3 regions of the Lactobacillus sp. XV31L genome follow, and region 3 is predicted to be linked to each of the others. Evidence: riboswitches for the same ligand, from Rfam matches in the RefSeq annotation. Region 3 holds a riboswitch; each other region holds the start of a gene.
What was found. A riboswitch is a leader RNA that binds a small molecule or an ion and turns the genes downstream of it on or off. The one in region 3 is predicted to bind thiamine pyrophosphate.
Positions count from the first base shown of each region.

Region 1: linked by a shared signal. The riboswitch ahead of thiM (hydroxyethylthiazole kinase) and the one ahead of AC2JF7_RS06155 (ATP-binding cassette domain-containing protein) in region 3 are both predicted to bind thiamine pyrophosphate.
Region 2: linked by a shared signal. The riboswitch ahead of AC2JF7_RS04090 (ECF transporter S component) and the one ahead of AC2JF7_RS06155 (ATP-binding cassette domain-containing protein) in region 3 are both predicted to bind thiamine pyrophosphate.

Region 1 covers NZ_JBWXGC010000001.1:176,728-182,298, reverse strand. The annotation lists gene thiE (thiamine phosphate synthase) at 1-408, opposite strand, end outside; gene thiD (bifunctional hydroxymethylpyrimidine kinase/phosphomethylpyrimidine kinase) at 419-1,222, opposite strand; gene thiM (hydroxyethylthiazole kinase) at 1,233-2,021, opposite strand; TPP riboswitch at 2,108-2,208, opposite strand; gene tenA (thiaminase II) at 2,404-3,066, shown strand; gene AC2JF7_RS00815 (alpha-L-fucosidase) at 3,146-4,390, opposite strand; gene AC2JF7_RS00810 (PTS lactose/cellobiose transporter subunit IIA) at 4,437-4,772, opposite strand; gene AC2JF7_RS00805 (DUF871 domain-containing protein) at 4,785-5,571, opposite strand, start outside.
Region 2 covers NZ_JBWXGC010000004.1:136,457-142,027, reverse strand. The annotation lists gene hpt (hypoxanthine phosphoribosyltransferase) at 1-558, opposite strand, end outside; gene AC2JF7_RS04095 (M42 family metallopeptidase) at 802-1,884, shown strand; TPP riboswitch at 1,968-2,059, shown strand; gene AC2JF7_RS04090 (ECF transporter S component) at 2,105-2,689, shown strand; gene udk (uridine kinase) at 2,831-3,472, opposite strand; gene AC2JF7_RS04080 (hypothetical protein) at 3,723-4,193, shown strand; gene AC2JF7_RS04075 (GntR family transcriptional regulator) at 4,198-4,926, shown strand; gene AC2JF7_RS04070 (PTS sugar transporter subunit IIA) at 5,049-5,474, shown strand; gene AC2JF7_RS04065 (PTS sugar transporter subunit IIB) at 5,495-5,571, shown strand, end outside.
Region 3 covers NZ_JBWXGC010000007.1:81,109-86,679, forward strand. The annotation lists gene AC2JF7_RS06140 (LemA family protein) at 3-563, shown strand; gene htpX (zinc metalloprotease HtpX) at 577-1,473, shown strand; gene AC2JF7_RS06150 (AraC family transcriptional regulator) at 1,547-2,479, opposite strand; TPP riboswitch at 2,613-2,702, shown strand; gene AC2JF7_RS06155 (ATP-binding cassette domain-containing protein) at 2,747-4,105, shown strand; gene AC2JF7_RS06160 (energy-coupling factor transporter transmembrane component T family protein) at 4,116-4,769, shown strand.

The sequences.
Region 1 (5,571 bases), on a different contig from region 3:
GTAGTCAATGCCAGCAATTTGATCGCCCTGCATAATTTCATCTAAGGTAGAGCAGGAATAGCCGACGATCATTTGCCCGTGAACTGTTGTTACTACCTGTTCGATAGCTTCATCGCTTTGACCAACGTGGATGCCTTCAGCACCAACTTTTAAAGCTAAGTCGACATCATCATCAATAAAGAAGGGCACATGGTATTCTTGGCAAAGGCGATGAAGCTGTTGGGCCATAGGTAGGCGGTCAGCTGAACTTAGAGTGGATTGCGGTCCCTTGTCGCGAAATTGGTAGGCAGTAATGCCTGCCTTCAGTGCTTCTTCAACTAAGCCAGATAGAGTTTTGCCAGCGGGCACATCTTGAGAGCCGCAAATAAAATAAGCATGTAAAATATTGGGGTTAAATTTTGCCATAATTTCTCCTTTGTTATTTGGCCCAGTGGTTGAGAGGACCATGGCCGTGGCCAACTTGAATCGTCTGAGCAATTGTCTTGGTGACATACTTTTTGGCTAGCTTGATTGCATCGGTCAGGTTGTGGCCTAGGGCAAGCTGGGCGGTGATGGCAGAGGCCAAGGTGTCACCGGTGCCGTGCGTACGCTCAGTGTGCGTGCGTGGACTACTAATCCAAAAACTAGTCCTATCAGCTAGCAGAGCATAGTCACGGACCTGGTCACTAGTGGCATGGCCGCCCTTAATCAAGACGTTCTTTACTCCCATCTCCTGCAAGGCATGTGCTAGGTCTGGATATTGATCTGAACTTTCGGCTTTAATGCCGGTTAAAACCTCGGCTTCTGGCAGGTTGGGCGTAACTAGGTCAGCTAGGGGCAAGAGTTCTTCCTTGACTGTTGCCACGGCTTCTGCCGCCAGCAAGGGAGCACCGCCCTTTGCCACCATTACTGGGTCAACAGTTATAGGGCCAAAGTCATACTTCTGCAGATTGAGGGCAACTTGGTGGACATGCTTTGCATCACCCAACATGCCAGTTTTGCAGGCTTGAATACGAAAATCGGCAGCTAGAGAAGCAAATTGTGCATCGACCATGTCTAACGGCATCAAGTAGGAGTCTTGAACGCCCAAAGTGTTCTGGGCAGTGACTGCGACTACTACAGCGGTACCAAAGACGCCCTGCATCTGAAAGGTCTTGAGGTCAGCCATGATTCCGGCCCCGCCACCAGAATCAGTACCAGCAATAGTGAGTACTTGGGGAAATGAATTGATTTGTTCAACCATCTTGTTCTCCTTAATCAAAACGGGCAATCTTATTAATGTCAGCTGCTTGGACCTTGGCCAAGTAGTCCATTAGATACATGCCAAACGAACCAGGCCCAAGGTCATGATGGTCCTTAACCAGCAGCTCACCGCTAGCAGCAAAGACTAGTGTGGCTGTCTGGGCTGCCTCAAAGGGATCATCACAGACTGCCGCAAAGGCAGCTACCACGCTGGACAGCATATCACCAGACCCAACATGTGCTTGAAAAAGAGGCGTCCCGTTGTAGACGTGGACCACGTCTTGGCCATTGCTGATGGTATCAGTGGCGCCACTAGCAATTACTACGCAATGCAGCTTGGCAGCTGTTTCTTGGGTGATTTGGTCAAGGTCTCCAGAACCTGTTCCCGCATCAATCCCCTTGGCATCCCACTTGAAGCCACCCAAAGCAGCTATTTCGCCTGCGTTACCGCGGATGATTTTGACCGGGAAAGCCCACAGTAAGTCACGTGCGATCTTGAGGCGGTAAGAAACAGCGCCTACAGCAACGGGATCAAGCACTACTGGCTTGTGATACCGTTCAGCTAGGTCGCCTATTTTCTGCATTTGGGCAATCTGCAGCTTCGTTAGCGTACCCAAGTTGATGGCAACACTTCCCGCCATCTTGACCATCTCTTCAGCCTCGTCGACCTCCTTACTCATAATTGGCGATGCACCCAGTGCATTCAGGCCATTGGCCACGTCTTGCACGGTAACGAAATTAGCCACGTTTAAAACAACGGGGTTTTGCGCGCGCAACTTATCCAAATTTTCTAACTGCATGTTTTCCTCCTCAAAAAACAAAGAAGTACCTTAACCCTAGCTTCAAGCAAATAAAAAACTTTGGCACACTATAGCGCGCCAAAGTTTAACCGTATTTGACACGTTCCTACGCAAGAATTAGCTTACAGGTTCAAAGGGTCTGAAATTGTCTTTCATCTCAGCCAAAAAGGCACCCCTCGTGTTATCGCTTTCATTATACAGACTTTTTTCCTGCAATACAATGCTGGCTGGCAAATTTATCCTTAAATAGTTGCTGCCGTTACATCTGTCTAGTAATTGGTTTCTTTTTACTGGGAGAGATTGCTCAAAGAGTAGAAGTGGGCTAAGCTTAGACTGTGAATTTAATCTGCAAATGACCAAGAAGTGGTTGAGGAGGATGAAGGTGGAAGTATTTACAGACCAGCTGCATGCAGCGGCTAGTGATTTGTGGCAAAAGGGCAAGGACCATCCCTTTGTGCATGAACTTCAGAGTGGCCAGCTGCCACTGTCAAAGTTTCGGTTTTATCTATTGCAAGACCGCTATTATCTGGACCAGTTTGCCCAAGTGCATGAAATGATCGTCACTAAGGCTGATAATAAGTGGATTGCTGATTTTATACGTACTCGTGCACAAGACTTAAGGGACACCGAGATCAGCGTACGCACGCACTTTTTTGAAGAATTGACGATTACGCCCCAAGAAGCTGCTCAAACACCAGTGGCTCCAACTGCCTATGACTATGTCAATCACTTGCATATGACGCTGAACGTGGCAGGCATTGCACCAGCAGTGGCCGCAATTGTACCGTGCTACTGGCTTTACCAGGAGATTGGCCAAAAGATGGCAGCAACAGGCTCACCGGTTCACTACTACCAAGAGTGGATTGATACATACGATGGGGACTGGTACGGGACGAATGTTACTAAAATACTGGAATTAACCAATGTGCTGGCTAAAGAAGCTACTAGCAAGGAACGACAGGAGATGGTAGATGCCTTTGTACGAAGCAGCTATTATGAGCTGCAATTCTGGCAAATGGCGTATGAAGAACAAGGGTGGAAGTAAGTAATTCTATTTATGAAGCAAAAATAGACAAAAGACTAATTCTACTAGTCATAGTAAAATAAGTCTTTTTGATACGAAATTATTGCTTATAATAAATTTTGGCTACGCGCTCAATTAAATTAGTTCCATATTCAAAGCCATCAGCATAAATTTTAAGCATCTGCTTTGATGCATTTTGATAAAACTTGACCTCTTTTTTATTATCAAGCCATATAATATGGTCAATTGTTTTTTCAAAATTGTTAAAGATTAGTTCTCGCTCTTTTTCTCCACCAAGTACGACATTGCTATTACCAATATTTCCTAGATTATCAACAAATAAGTAGGAACCTTTAATAAAGTCATGTTCATTTGATATGGTTTTATAAGTTAAGTGATCATAATTACTAGTATGTGAGATTGCTTCATGGTCAAAAGCCATCCATTGCCCAATAACTTCAATTAGCGATTTACAATGAATATTTAAAGAACCATCAAACTCTGGTCCTACATTGATTAATAAGTTAGCACCTACTTTTCGAGTACGACAAATTTGCTCGATCAGCTGTTGTGCGGAAATATAGTTAAGATCATTTTGTGCATTGCCCCAATGCTTATTTAAAGTCAATGAGGTTTCTGCAGCTAAGTAATGGTTATTCTGTACATGCTTAATTGATTGTGGATTACCTCTTTCAAAAGTCAGAACATCAACTTTACTATTATTACTCTTACCTTGTTTTTCTAACCCAGTATTGTTAGTAATTATGGCCTGGGGTTGGAGCATTCTTATTTCCTGATAAAGTTGATCTTCTTGCCAATCAGCATTAGGTTTATCCCAATTTCCATCGAACCAAAACCCACCAATCTTTCCGTAGTTAGTACAAAGAATTTTGATTAACATACGTAATTCAGTTAGATAACCATTAAAATCATGAAGGTACTTATCATTATTCCAGTCATAGGTAGCATAATATATGAAAGGTGCGATGCCTTGCTTATGACACTCATCTGTAAAAATCTTGATTACATCATTTTTAAAAGGAGAATGAATACTATCAAAATTGTTTATTCCTTTAGTATCAAATAAATAAAATCCATCATGATGTTTAGCAGTCAATACAATATATTTAAAGCCACAATTTTTTGCTAGTTTGACAAGCTCACGAATGTTTTTCTCTGAAGGATTAAACTCATTAAATGCTGCTTGATAGTTGGGAATATTTAAAATGTTTTGCGCCCATTCGCCCTTAGAAAATTTTGAATAGAGTCCCCAATGGACGAATAAGCCTATACCCATTTTTTCAAAGGCTTTAATTTTGTTTTCTATTTTCATTTTTTCTTTCATCAAATAAGGAATATATTATTTAGTATTATTACATAGTTGCTTTATACTAAGACTTATTTTTTAAAGCTCGTTTTAGCTTATCTAATTCTTGATTCGTTTTGATTAATTCAGTAGCGAAATCAAGGAAACTTTCAGCCGTGATCATCTGATCTTCGGCATGCATATACAAAGGATCGATTTTACTTTCCCCAGTTTTTGCAAAATCTGCTAATGCTTTTAAATGTGAGTTTTGGGCCTTCTTTAATTCCTCTTTTGCCGAATCGAGAAGAGGTTGCGGGTCGTTTGTGCTATTTCTTGATTGAGAAACAGCCTGCATAATCTCAGTTTTAGCCTGTCCTGAATGGCTAATGATTTCAAAACTGATTTCTTCTAAACCGTCCATATAGTGTTCTCCTTAATAACTATCAAGATCAATAAATTTGAATTTGTTCCAAGGTTTAATGAAGTCAATAAATTGTAAATCACTCGGCACTATTTGTGCTACCACATTTTTTAAGTGATCACGATTGTCCATTTCTTGCTTAACAATGTTTAATTCACCCTTGTACTGATCAAAATTATTATTACCTATGGTTATCATTCCTCTATTGAGGGTATTGACAGGATTATTAACAGGCAAATTATGCTTGTTATATTTTAACTTTACAAAGGTTGATCGAATTGCATAGCTGTTAATATCACCACGATTAAAATGCAAATTGTTAAGTACAATTTCCTTTTCTAAATTAGTAGCTGAAGGAGCAAACTTGATAAAAAATTGTGGAATTTTTGAATCTAACTTAGCAATTTTTTCTAGTTCATCTTCACTGGCGAAAGCATTACCAATCAAGATATCGTCAATGAGTTGGGTATTAATTAAGTATTGAGCCTGCTTTTCGATGGCTAGTCCACGATGAATCTCTAAAGTAGGTAATCCAGCATTATAAGGATGTGGGCCAATCTTTCCACTATTAGAAGATACGAAAGCTGCCGTTCTAATACCCAAATTATGATATTTTTGTGTAGTATGCAAAAAATATTCTGTGTCTAATCCAGTGTAGCGTTGAGGATAAAAATTGTGACAACCAATAATTTTATTTTTAATTGGACTATAGCTAAAAATATTTTCTATATTTTTAGTATCATTACTTATATTGACTTCAATGGTTAAATCTTCTGGATTATAAGTCATGATTGATTCT
Region 2 (5,571 bases), on a different contig from region 3:
GTCCCGTTGAATGATCTCCGGTTTGACTACGCCAATGCAGCGTAGGTTGCGGTAGTAGCTCATGAAGTCTAACCCGTAACCAACAACGAATTCGTTATCAACCTTGGCTCCGTAATAATCGATGTCAACTTTAGTGGTGCGGTTAGCTTCTTTATTCAATAAAACGCAGCACTTTACGCTCTTAGCACCGCGCCGATTAAGCAAGTCCTTCATATAATTCAAGGTTAGCCCCGTGTCAACGATGTCTTCCACAATCAAGACATCTCGACCTTTAACATCAGTAGCAAGGTCTGAAATAAGTTTGATTTTGCCAGACGATTCAAAGTCATTACCATAGCTGGAGACATCCATAAAGTCAATTTCTTCTTTAACGTCCATTTCGCGCACAAGATCGGTTAAAAAGAAAATGGCGCCTTTGAGGGCCCCAACAATTAATGGATTCTTACCGGCATAATCCATAGTTAATTGCCGGCCCAGTTTCTGGCACATTGCATGGATATCTTCTTCGGTAAACAATTTGTGATCAATAATACTATTAATATCGTCGCTTTTCGGCATAACTCTACCCTTCATTTTAAGTAACTCACAATTCCTAATAATTCCGATTATATCATTTTTTTGGAAAAAAGGGTGGTCGTTTTACACTTTTTAAAGGAAAGGTCCCGGTCAGGGTGGCCCTTAGCCAGCGCAATTAGAAAAGTTGAAAAGAGTTCTGAAAAGAAACCTAAATTAACCATGCATAGACTAAAGTTTTTGCTACAATTAAGAAGTAAGACAATATTCATGTGAAAGGTCAGTAAAATGCAAAAGGAACAAGAAATCAAAATGCTCAAAGCCTTCTCGGATGCAAACGCAACCTCTGGTTTTGAAGAAGAATTCGTTAAGTTGTTTATTGAACAGGTAAAGGACATTTCTGACGTCAAAGTTGATGGGATGCTCAACGTATATGCTGCCAAGAAAGAAAACAAAGATAAGCGGCCAGTAATCCAGCTCGATGCACACTCTGATGCAGTAGGCTTTATAACGCAGGCAGTTCGCCCCAACGGGATGATTAAGTTTGTTCCACTTGGTGGGTGGGTTAAGTACAATATCCCAGCTTTGCGGGTTAAAGTCAGAAATAGAGATGGCGAATATGTGCCAGGCGTTGTGGCAACCAAGCCGCCGCACTTTATGACAGAAGCTGAACGCAATAATGTTCCTGATGTTGCCGAGATGTCGATTGATGTGGGTTCGAGTTCGCGCGCAGAAACTATCAACGACTACCATATTGATACGGGTTGTCCAATCTTTGTGGATGTTAAGTGTGAATACAATGAAAAGTCAGGCTTATTCTTTGGTAAAGACTTTGATGACCGCTTTGGTGCTGCTGCAATGGTAGATGTTTTGGATAAGTTGAAGGGTGAGGAAACTGCACTCAATGTTGTGGGGGCACTTTCAAGTCAAGAAGAAGTGGGCCTGCGCGGAGCCTATGTCACTGCTAGAGCAGTTAAGCCCGACCTGGCAATTGTGCTTGAATCTTGTCCGGCTGATGACACTTTCACTCCGGACTGGCTGTCCCAAACTGGATTAAAAAGGGGACCAATGCTGCGAGACATGGACACCAGCTTTCTGCCTAACCCTAAGTTTCAAGAATATGCCTGTGCGCTAGCGGATAAACACAAGATTCCTTACACCCGGTCTGTTCGTACTGGTGGCGGGCAAGATGGCGCGGCTATTTACTATGAAAATGGTGCGCCAACGATTGTAATTGGTATTCCAGTTCGCTATGAGCATTCACCATATTGCTTCAGTGCATATCATGATTTCAAGGCTTCCGTTGACCTGGCGGTGGCAATTATTCGTGATATGACGCCGCAAAAATTGGCCAGCTTTAGTAGTCTTTGATTTTTAACGCAATAATAAAATTTGCCATAAAGTATGCCAGCCGCTTGTCACTAAGTGTGGTATACTAGAAAAAGTTAAATAATATAAGTCACTAGGGGTGCCACAATTAGCTGAGAAATACCCTCTGAACCTGAACGGGATAATACCTGCGCTAGGGAAGTGTTAATGAAGTAAACGTGTGTACTCCTACTGACTTAGATAGTTAGTGAGGAGTATTTTAATGTTTACAAGATCATCGAAATGGAATGTCAAATCAATCATTTTGATTGCCCTAATTGGCATAATTATGGGTGTGGTTTATACCTACGGCTTCAACTGGGCCTTCAATTTGGTTAAGATGCTGCTATTGCCTACAGGCTTTGCCCCTTTAACAGACACCGTTTTTTCTGGACTGTGGCTATTGGCTGGACCTTTGGCCATGTATTTTGTGCCTACTGCTGGGTCTGGCACAATAGGCGAAGCCCTAGCTGCAATTGTTGAGATGGCAATTGGCGGACAATGGGGTGCAATAACAGTCTTACAGGGCTTTATTCAGGGAGCTACCAATGAAATTGGCTTCTTCCCCAAGAAAGAACGTTACCAGAAGTTTTCTTGGCAAAGCGTTTTGACTGGTGCATTTTTTGCTGGTCTAGGCAGCTTTATCCCAACTTACTTCTTGTATGGCTGGAATAAGTACAGCATGCAGTTGCAAGTGGCAATGTTTATTACCACTATGCTTTCAGCAATTGTTTTTGATGGCGTCTTAGTCAAGTTGATTACTAATTTATTTGACCGCGCACTTAAGCCTAAACTTGACCGCGCTTAAGTAAAAACAGGACAGTAAGAATTAGAAAAAATAATTAAAAAAAGACTGGAGAGTCACGCCAAGGAGCGCTGACTTTTCAGTCTTTTGCGTTTGTAAAAGTTTTTTAGTTTAAACTAAGAAGTACCTTTTCCAACAACTTTCTTATTTAATGTTTTTGCTTAAAACGGAGTGCACCTTAGTGGTTAACATATCAATTGCAACGGAGTTTTCGCCGCCTTCGGGGACAATAATGTCGGCGTAACGCTTGGTGGGTTCAATGAACTGGTGGTACATGGGCTTAACAGTACCCATGTACTGGTCAATGACTGAATCAAGCGAACGACCCCGCTCCTTGATATCACGTTCAAGCCGCCTAATAAACCGAATGTCATCATCAGTATCGACGTAGACCTTGATGTCCATGAGGTTGCGAATGTCTTCACTTGCCAAGACGAGGATGCCTTCAAGAATAATAATGTCAGCCGGATCAATATGAATAGTCTTGTCGCTACGCGTATGGGCCTTAAAGTCGTACACAGGCATTTCAATTGGCTCGTGGCGCAAAAGGGCAGCTAGTTGCTCCTTAAGGAGTGGAATATCAAAGGCATCAGGGTGGTCATAGTTGATGTTCATCCGTACATCCATCGGTATACCAGTATTATCCTTGTAATATGAATCTTGCGTCATAATTAAGACATGTTCGTTTTCACGCATTTGCTTGACAATTTTACGGGCAATCGTCGTTTTACCGCTGCCTGAACCACCAGTAATACCAATCACAACAGGCTTTTCAAGTTTTGACATTTGGACACTCCTTTTTAATCACTAAACATTTTACTTTATTTTAGGGTGAATTACCAACGGTTCAAGAGAAAAGTAGCCGGAAGAGACAATTTATACTAAATTAATTAGGAAATATTAGTCACGTCTTTTTTATGTACTGTATCAACTAAAAGTTGGTCAGAAAATTATTTGGTGGTAAACTTCATGGTAGCTAAGTTTTTATGTATATGCTATTTTACGTATTAATTTTCTAGTAATATGGAGAGAGAGTTTGGAAATAATTAATTTAAAAAAATATTTGACGCCTCTTGAAATTAAAACTGGTAAAAACAAATTAGACGTCAATATTTTTTCTGATATTATCATCAACGAATCGGGCTTTTATAATAGTATTTTCAAAAGAAAAGTAGGAAATTTGCGAAAACGTTTATTTGTGATAAGTAAAAAGGGCAAGGTTATTGCAACAATAAATTCACTGATTCCGCAAGCTGAGATTGTTGATAAAAAAGCAAGAGATGTGGAGAGTGCTGTTGACAAGGATAAAAAAGTAGGGACGATACGTTATGACATAATGCTTACTTGGCCAAATGATGAAGAAAAGCAGCTACTAGTGAAAAATAGAAGCATAACAAACTTGCAAGTTTTACTGCGAAAATCTTTATTTGTTTCAAAATCTCATGAGGTTATACGTTACGAAGAAGATACAATGCTACCAGATTATTTTAGTTTACAGAAGAAATAAAGTCATGGGTTCATATCTATATCAAGAAGCAAAGAAAAAAATTTTAGAGATTATCTCAAGTGGTACCTTTAAACCCAATTCAAAAATATGGAATGAGCGAATCTTTGCTCAGGAATTAGGATATACACGTTCAACAATTAAAAATGCAATTAATTCTCTAGTTGAAGATAATATTTTAGAAAAAAGAAGAGGCGATGGCACATATTTAGTTAATTGGGCCACTAAAAATTCGTTTGAAATAGGTGACGATTCGCCTAATTCATTTACTCAACTGATGAAGATAAATAAGCGTCAAGCGATAGATAAAGTCGAATCCTTTAAAGTAACGTATGATAATAAAGAATTGACTGCCGTTTTTGATAATGGTTGTACTGATTTTTATGAGCTGTATAGAACTCGTATAGTAGATGATAAGGTGGTTGCAATTCAAAAGTCGTATATTCCCTTTGAAAATTTTCAAGATGCGCATCGATATGATTTTAGCAACATGTCATTATATGACTACATGGATTTTAGAAATCATAAACCAGTTAACTTTAAAACTAAAATTGAGGCTAGAGCAATCACAGATAATGAGGTGGTCGCAGAAAATATCAAGTTAGACCGGGCAAAATATACCTATTTACTATATTTAGAATATCGAGGTTTTACTGCAAAAAAAGAAATGGTTGAGTTTACTAAATCGTGGTATAACCCAGACTATATTAGCTATAAAATTAATGTAAAAAGATAAATTGGTTGCAAAATTGGTTGCAAAAAAGGAACTGTTTCAGTAAGCGGTTCCTTTTTGTATTGCATAAAGAAATTATAAGTATTAAATTTATTCTTGTAGGAAATAAAAGGAGGATAAATATCGTGGAGATAGTTTTGGCGAGTCATTCAAACTTGGCTAAGGGGATGTACGATACGCTTTCATTGATTATGGGTAAACAGGATAACGTACATTACATTACGGCTTATCTACAAGATGATAGCAATTTTAGCGACCAATTACGTAAGACAATTGAACCAATTTCTGAACAACAGATTATTTTTTTATCTGATGTCATGGGCGGCTCAGTCAACAACGAATTAGTAGAATTTGTAACCCAAAATCCTAATTACATACTTGTGGCTGGGATGAATTTGCCATTTGTTTTAGAACTTGCAACGTTTGCGAGTTCAAGTTCAGACTTAACCATAAGTGACATCCAAAATAAGCTGGCTGATCTTATTGCTGTAGGAAGACAGGGATTACAAGTAGTTAAACTCAAAGATAGTACTGAAGAAGACGATTTTTAGGAGAAAGAGGTTTTACATTTATGATAGTTATGACAAGGATAGATTATAGACTGTTACATGGCCAGGTTGCCTTTGCGTGGACCAATAATCTATCTGC
Region 3 (5,571 bases):
CCATGAGTTTAACTTGGATAATTATTATTGTGATCGTTGTCTTATTACTTGCGATTTACATCACCATCTATAATGGCTTGCAGAAGGCTAAGGTTTATACTGATGAATCATGGAGCCAGATTGACGTGCAGTTAAAGCGGCGTAACGATCTGATTCCTAACTTAGTAGAGACTACCAAGGGCTATGCCAAGCATGAACGGGAAACTTTAGAAAACGTTGTGCAATTGCGTAACCAATTGACCAATATTCCAAGCGGTGAGCGGGCTGAGACCTTGAAGGTTTCCAACCAGATTTCTGACGCTTTGAAGTCAATTTTTGCCTTGTCAGAAAACTACCCTGACTTAAAGGCCAACCAAAATTTCCTGAAATTGCAAGAAGAACTGACCAATACTGAAAACAAGATTGCATACTCAAGACAGCTTTACAACTCATCTGCTGCCCTGTACGACCAAAAACTCTTGACCTTCCCGTCAAACCTTGTTGCTGGCATCCATGGCTTCAAGAAGGTTGACTACCTGCAGACCAGTGAAACGGAAAAAGAAGTCCCAACGGTTAAGTTTTAAGCTAGGTTAACCCATGTTATTTCAGCAAATTGCCCATAACAAACGCAAGACGGTCTTTATCTTGGCCCTCTTTACCATTATCTTGGCCCTCGTGGGTGCAGGCCTAGGCTACATCTTTAGTGACCGGCCTGGGTTGGGCCTAATTATCGCGCTAGCCGCTAGCATCATTTACATGCTCATTGTCCTGCCCAATCCAGCCAACATGGTTATGAGTTTAAACCATGCCCGCGAAACCAGCGAGCAAGACGATCCTGAACTTTGGCACGTCGTCCAGGACATGGCACTAGTTGGCCGGGTACCCATGCCGCGCGTCTTCATCATTGATGACCCAAGTCCCAATGCCTTTGCCACGGGACGTGACCCCGAACATTCGGCGGTTGCCGTTACGCAAGGCCTGCTTGAGATGATGAACCGTGAAGAGCTTGAGGGCGTCTTGGGGCATGAAATATCCCACATCAGAAATTACGACATTCTGGTCTCAACCATTGCAGCTGTCCTAGTAGGCGTCATTTCCTTCTTATCGGGCATTGCCAGTCGTTTCGTCTGGTGGGGCGATGGTGACCGCGATCGCGATAAAAACAGTGACAACAACTTTGTAATGATTTTCAAGGTGGTCGCAATTGTCTTTGTCCTCATTCTTGGCCCCATCTGTGCCAGCCTGGCGCAGATGGCCTTATCCCGCAACCGGGAATACTTGGCTGATGCAGCTTCTGTTGAACTCACTCGTAATCCTCAAGGGCTGATTTCTGCCCTTGAAAAGATTGCTGGCTCTGACCCTATGAAACACGTTGATGCCAGCAGTGCCGGGATGTACATCGAAGATCCCTTGCGCAAAAAGCATAGTTTCAGTCACTTGTTCGACAGTCACCCGCCAACCGAAGATCGCATTAAACGTTTAGAAAAAATGTAACTTCATTACTAAAAGGGCCCCCTTTACTGGGAGCCCTTTTTACTTGCCACTAGTCTCATTTTCAGCAGCGTGCTTATTTCAAGTTGATATTGGCCTGGCGAAATAATTCAGCCCGCATTTGCACGGGGGTTTCATGGTAGTATTCGCTAAATTTTTTATAAAAGAAAGACTTGCCCGTATAACCTACCCGACTGATAATTTCTTTGACCGAAATATCAGGTCGTGCTAGCAGCTGGCGCGCCTCTTCCATCCGCCGTTCATCGACGTGTTCGACAAAGCTCTTGCCTGTTTTTTGTTTTACTAGACTGGAAAAGTAGTTGGGATTAAAGCCAAAGTGCTTAGCCGTCTTATCCAAGGTAATATTGGCAAAATTATCATCAATATACTGCTCAAGTGCTGAACTGGCAAACTGCTTGCTAGTGGCTTGCACCAGGTTTTGACTCCTAATGGCGGTCACCAGCAAAATATTCAATTCCGCACTAATAATGCTGCGGGTAAACAAGTTTTGACTTAGATATTCATCAATAATCTTCTTGACCAGTTGAGCCGAAATAGACATGGGCGTGCCCTTTATGTAAAGCAAACGAGCAGAATTCAATATTTCTACCACTGCTTGAACCGCCTTTTTTTCTTGCTGATCAAGTTTGGCTGTGCTGCCGAGCAGGTGCGGCAAGCTTAGCTGGCTACCAAATTCAATTTTTACTAATAAGTCGCCCTTATCCTGACTCTGCACCTCATAGTTGCACTTGCTTTGCAGCAGGATAATGTTGCCAGCCTTAATCAAATAGTCCTGTCCGTTAATCTTAACGTTGACGCTACCTGCTGCTGCGTACAAGATCACTGCAGTGGAAGTCTGGTAGCGGTGAACACCCATATTGTGATTTTCAAGGGCAATCGCCAACAGATCAAAATCATGGTTGCCAGAACGCAGGGGCACCTCGTTGGTATCAGCTTGACTTGCATCTAAGATACTGGTCAAATACTGCTCTAATTTTACTGCTGCCATAACTTCACCCTCTTGTTAATAATTTGGTTTCATAATTTAATTATAGCGTAAAAGCCAGCAATAATATCAAATTTTTGCCATTAGCCTATTGAACCTGACCTGGACAAGGCTCCTAGCTTTAGGTATAATTGTCCTGAAAATACCGGGGTGCCATTAGGCTGAGAATATACCCGTTGAACCTGCCATGGATAATGCCAGCGAAGGGAAAATTAACCATTTTACGTCGTCAGGCTTTTGCCATGATGACTTTTTTATTTGGTAAACAAAATGATTACATGCAAAAATCTTAACTTTTCATATGATGAGGATAATACGGTCCTCAACAATATCACGCTCAACTTCCCTACGGGGAAATTTTCACTACTGGTTGGGCCAACAGGATGCGGCAAGTCCACCTTGCTGAAAATACTAGCTGGTCTCTACCCCAAATATGCAGGCAATCTTACTGGCACCATCAATTGGGACGGGTTAAGGGCAGCCATGATGTTCCAAAATGCGGGTGAACAGTTCACCATGGCCACGCCGCGTGAAGAAATCATCTTTGCCCTTGAGAACCTGCAAGTTAGCCGTGAGGATTACCAGGACCGGCTAAACAAGGCTGTCCAGTTTGCCCAGATCCATCAATTGCTCGACCAGAAAATCAATACCATGTCGGGCGGTGAGCAGCAGCGCGTCGCCCTGGCTGTTTTGGTAGCAATGGACGTTAGCCTATTTTTGCTGGACGAACCCTTTGCCAGTTGCGACCCCAAGGCGCGGACCTTTCTTATCGCTAAGCTGGCACAATTGCGTGACCAAGGTAAGACTATTATCCTCAGCGACCATGTTTTAAGTGATTATAAGGGCGTCTGCGACTGCTTGTTTCACTTTACTGGCAAGACCCTGGTCCAACTGGTTCCAGAAGACATGAACCTTTTGCTAGAAAAAAGCGACCAGCAGCCAGACTTTGCTTTTGCCCTGCCCCAGTCAGATTTGGATGCTTGTTTCACCCTCAGGGAAACAAAAATTACTCAAAATCGACTGCTGCTTGACCAGGACCGGCTGGACATTGTGCGGGGCAAAACTACGCTAATCACCGGTGCCAACGGGGTCGGCAAGTCTTCCCTCTTTAGCGCCCTGACCAAGATGATTCCCTATTCTGGCAGCATGACCTACCGCGGCAAGGAAATTAGGCGGCAGGCTAGTCGCACCTACCTGCGCCGCGTTGGGCAGATTTTTCAAACGGCCAGCGACCAGTTCATCAACATTACCGTGCAAGACGAAATCAATTTGAGCAAGAAGCAGCGTACTAGCAGCTTCTTCACTGACCACAAAATCAAAGAGGCTCTGAACTACTTGGAGCTGGACCACCTGCTCGACCGTGTGGTTTATTCACTTTCCGGCGGCCAGCAAAAAAAATTACAGATTCTCTTGATGCTGATTGCAGACCTGGACGTGCTATTAATCGACGAGCCATTAAGCGGACTCGACCATGAATCCGCCCGCAAGATCATGACTTTGCTTCAAAGCAGGCAACAAGAGCGAGGACAAACCCTGGTGATTATCAGCCATGAGCTGGTTGGCCTGGCTGATTGGTGCGACTACCACCTGGTCTTTAAAAACCACCGTTTAACCTATGTAGACAAGTGAGGTAGAATCATTGAATCCTAGTTTTAAATTCATCTTAGCCTTGATCATTTCAGTGGAAATATCGCTCAAATCCAGCTTGGCCACTAACCTTTTAATTATTATTTTTGCTCTTTTCTACCTAATTTATAAGCGGATTGCACCGTTCAAATTAGTCCTGACACTAGCAATCCCGCTAATTGCAGCCCTTACTGTCTTTGCGACGCTCTATTGGTTTGCACCGCAGCCCGACCTCTATAACGCATTCAGCTTGTCCAGCCGGATTTACGTCTACACGTTAACCATTTACTGCGTAGCAATCGATACCAGCGCTGAAGACCTGGCTCGCTCCTTTGAGCAAAACTTCCACCTGGCCAGCAAGTTTGCCTATGGCGTGTTGGCCGCACTCAACATCATTCCTCGAATGCAGCAGGCAGTCAAGCAAATTAGGACCGCAGGCATGATGCGCGGCGTCTACCTCAGCTTTTGGTCACCCGTGCTCTACTTCAAGGCCATTCTAATTGCACTCAATTCAGCCGAAAACCTGGCCCAGGGCATGGAGTCCCACGGCTTTTGCGAAGGTGCCAAGCGTTCTGTCATAGTACGCGTCCCGGTCACAATGCGCGACTGGCTGGTAGCCATAGTCATTCTACTGGCACCCAATATTGCGCTATTCACGCTGCGCTGAATGCCTTTTAGCTGCAAGGCTAGAGAATTATAACGCACCCCCGCCTTAAAAGGCAGCTAGCACTTGGCTTGTTGGGCACACGGCTGCAGCACACCTTTGTTGTTTGTAGGTGCAGACGTAGCTTAAAAACAAATGAATAAGACTCGCAAACAGACTATTTGTGGGTCTTATTTTGATTAATTGAGCTTGCGCTTATTAACATTATGCAAAATATACCATCAATTATAAAAGCATACTATCTTGTTGATAATTAGCTTAGGGCAAAAGTTGATAAACACTACTAAACTGAGGGTAACGAACAAGATTAGAAACAAAATTGGGATTGTGCTAGCCATGTTTTCAATAAAATTACTTGAGAACATGGTCATTAAATACTTGTTGAAAACCAAGGTTATAGAATTTTTCATAAAAATAGTAACCCAAGAAGTTAGCAGAATCGGTAACTTCTTTTTAATTTCAACTCTTTTCTAATCAGTAAAAATCGAAAAATATCGTATTGCACGAAGCAGCTATATGCGTTGACAAAAGTAGTAAGTGAAACACCGAACAGCATTAGGTAGGACATGACGGTAAATAGCATTAAAATAAAGTGTAAACGCCCTTCAACATAATTAATGCGGGATAAGGATTCTTCCCGCGTTTTTAAGTGGTCTTAGATGATCTTATCATCCTTGAGCAATTTGTCGGTTGAAATATTAAAAGCAGTGCAACGCTTTACGAGCACCTTTTGTGCCAATCGTTTCTATGTTAAGTTTCGTTTTATTCGGTAATACTTTATTTTTTCGCCAAACTGCACAGGGCT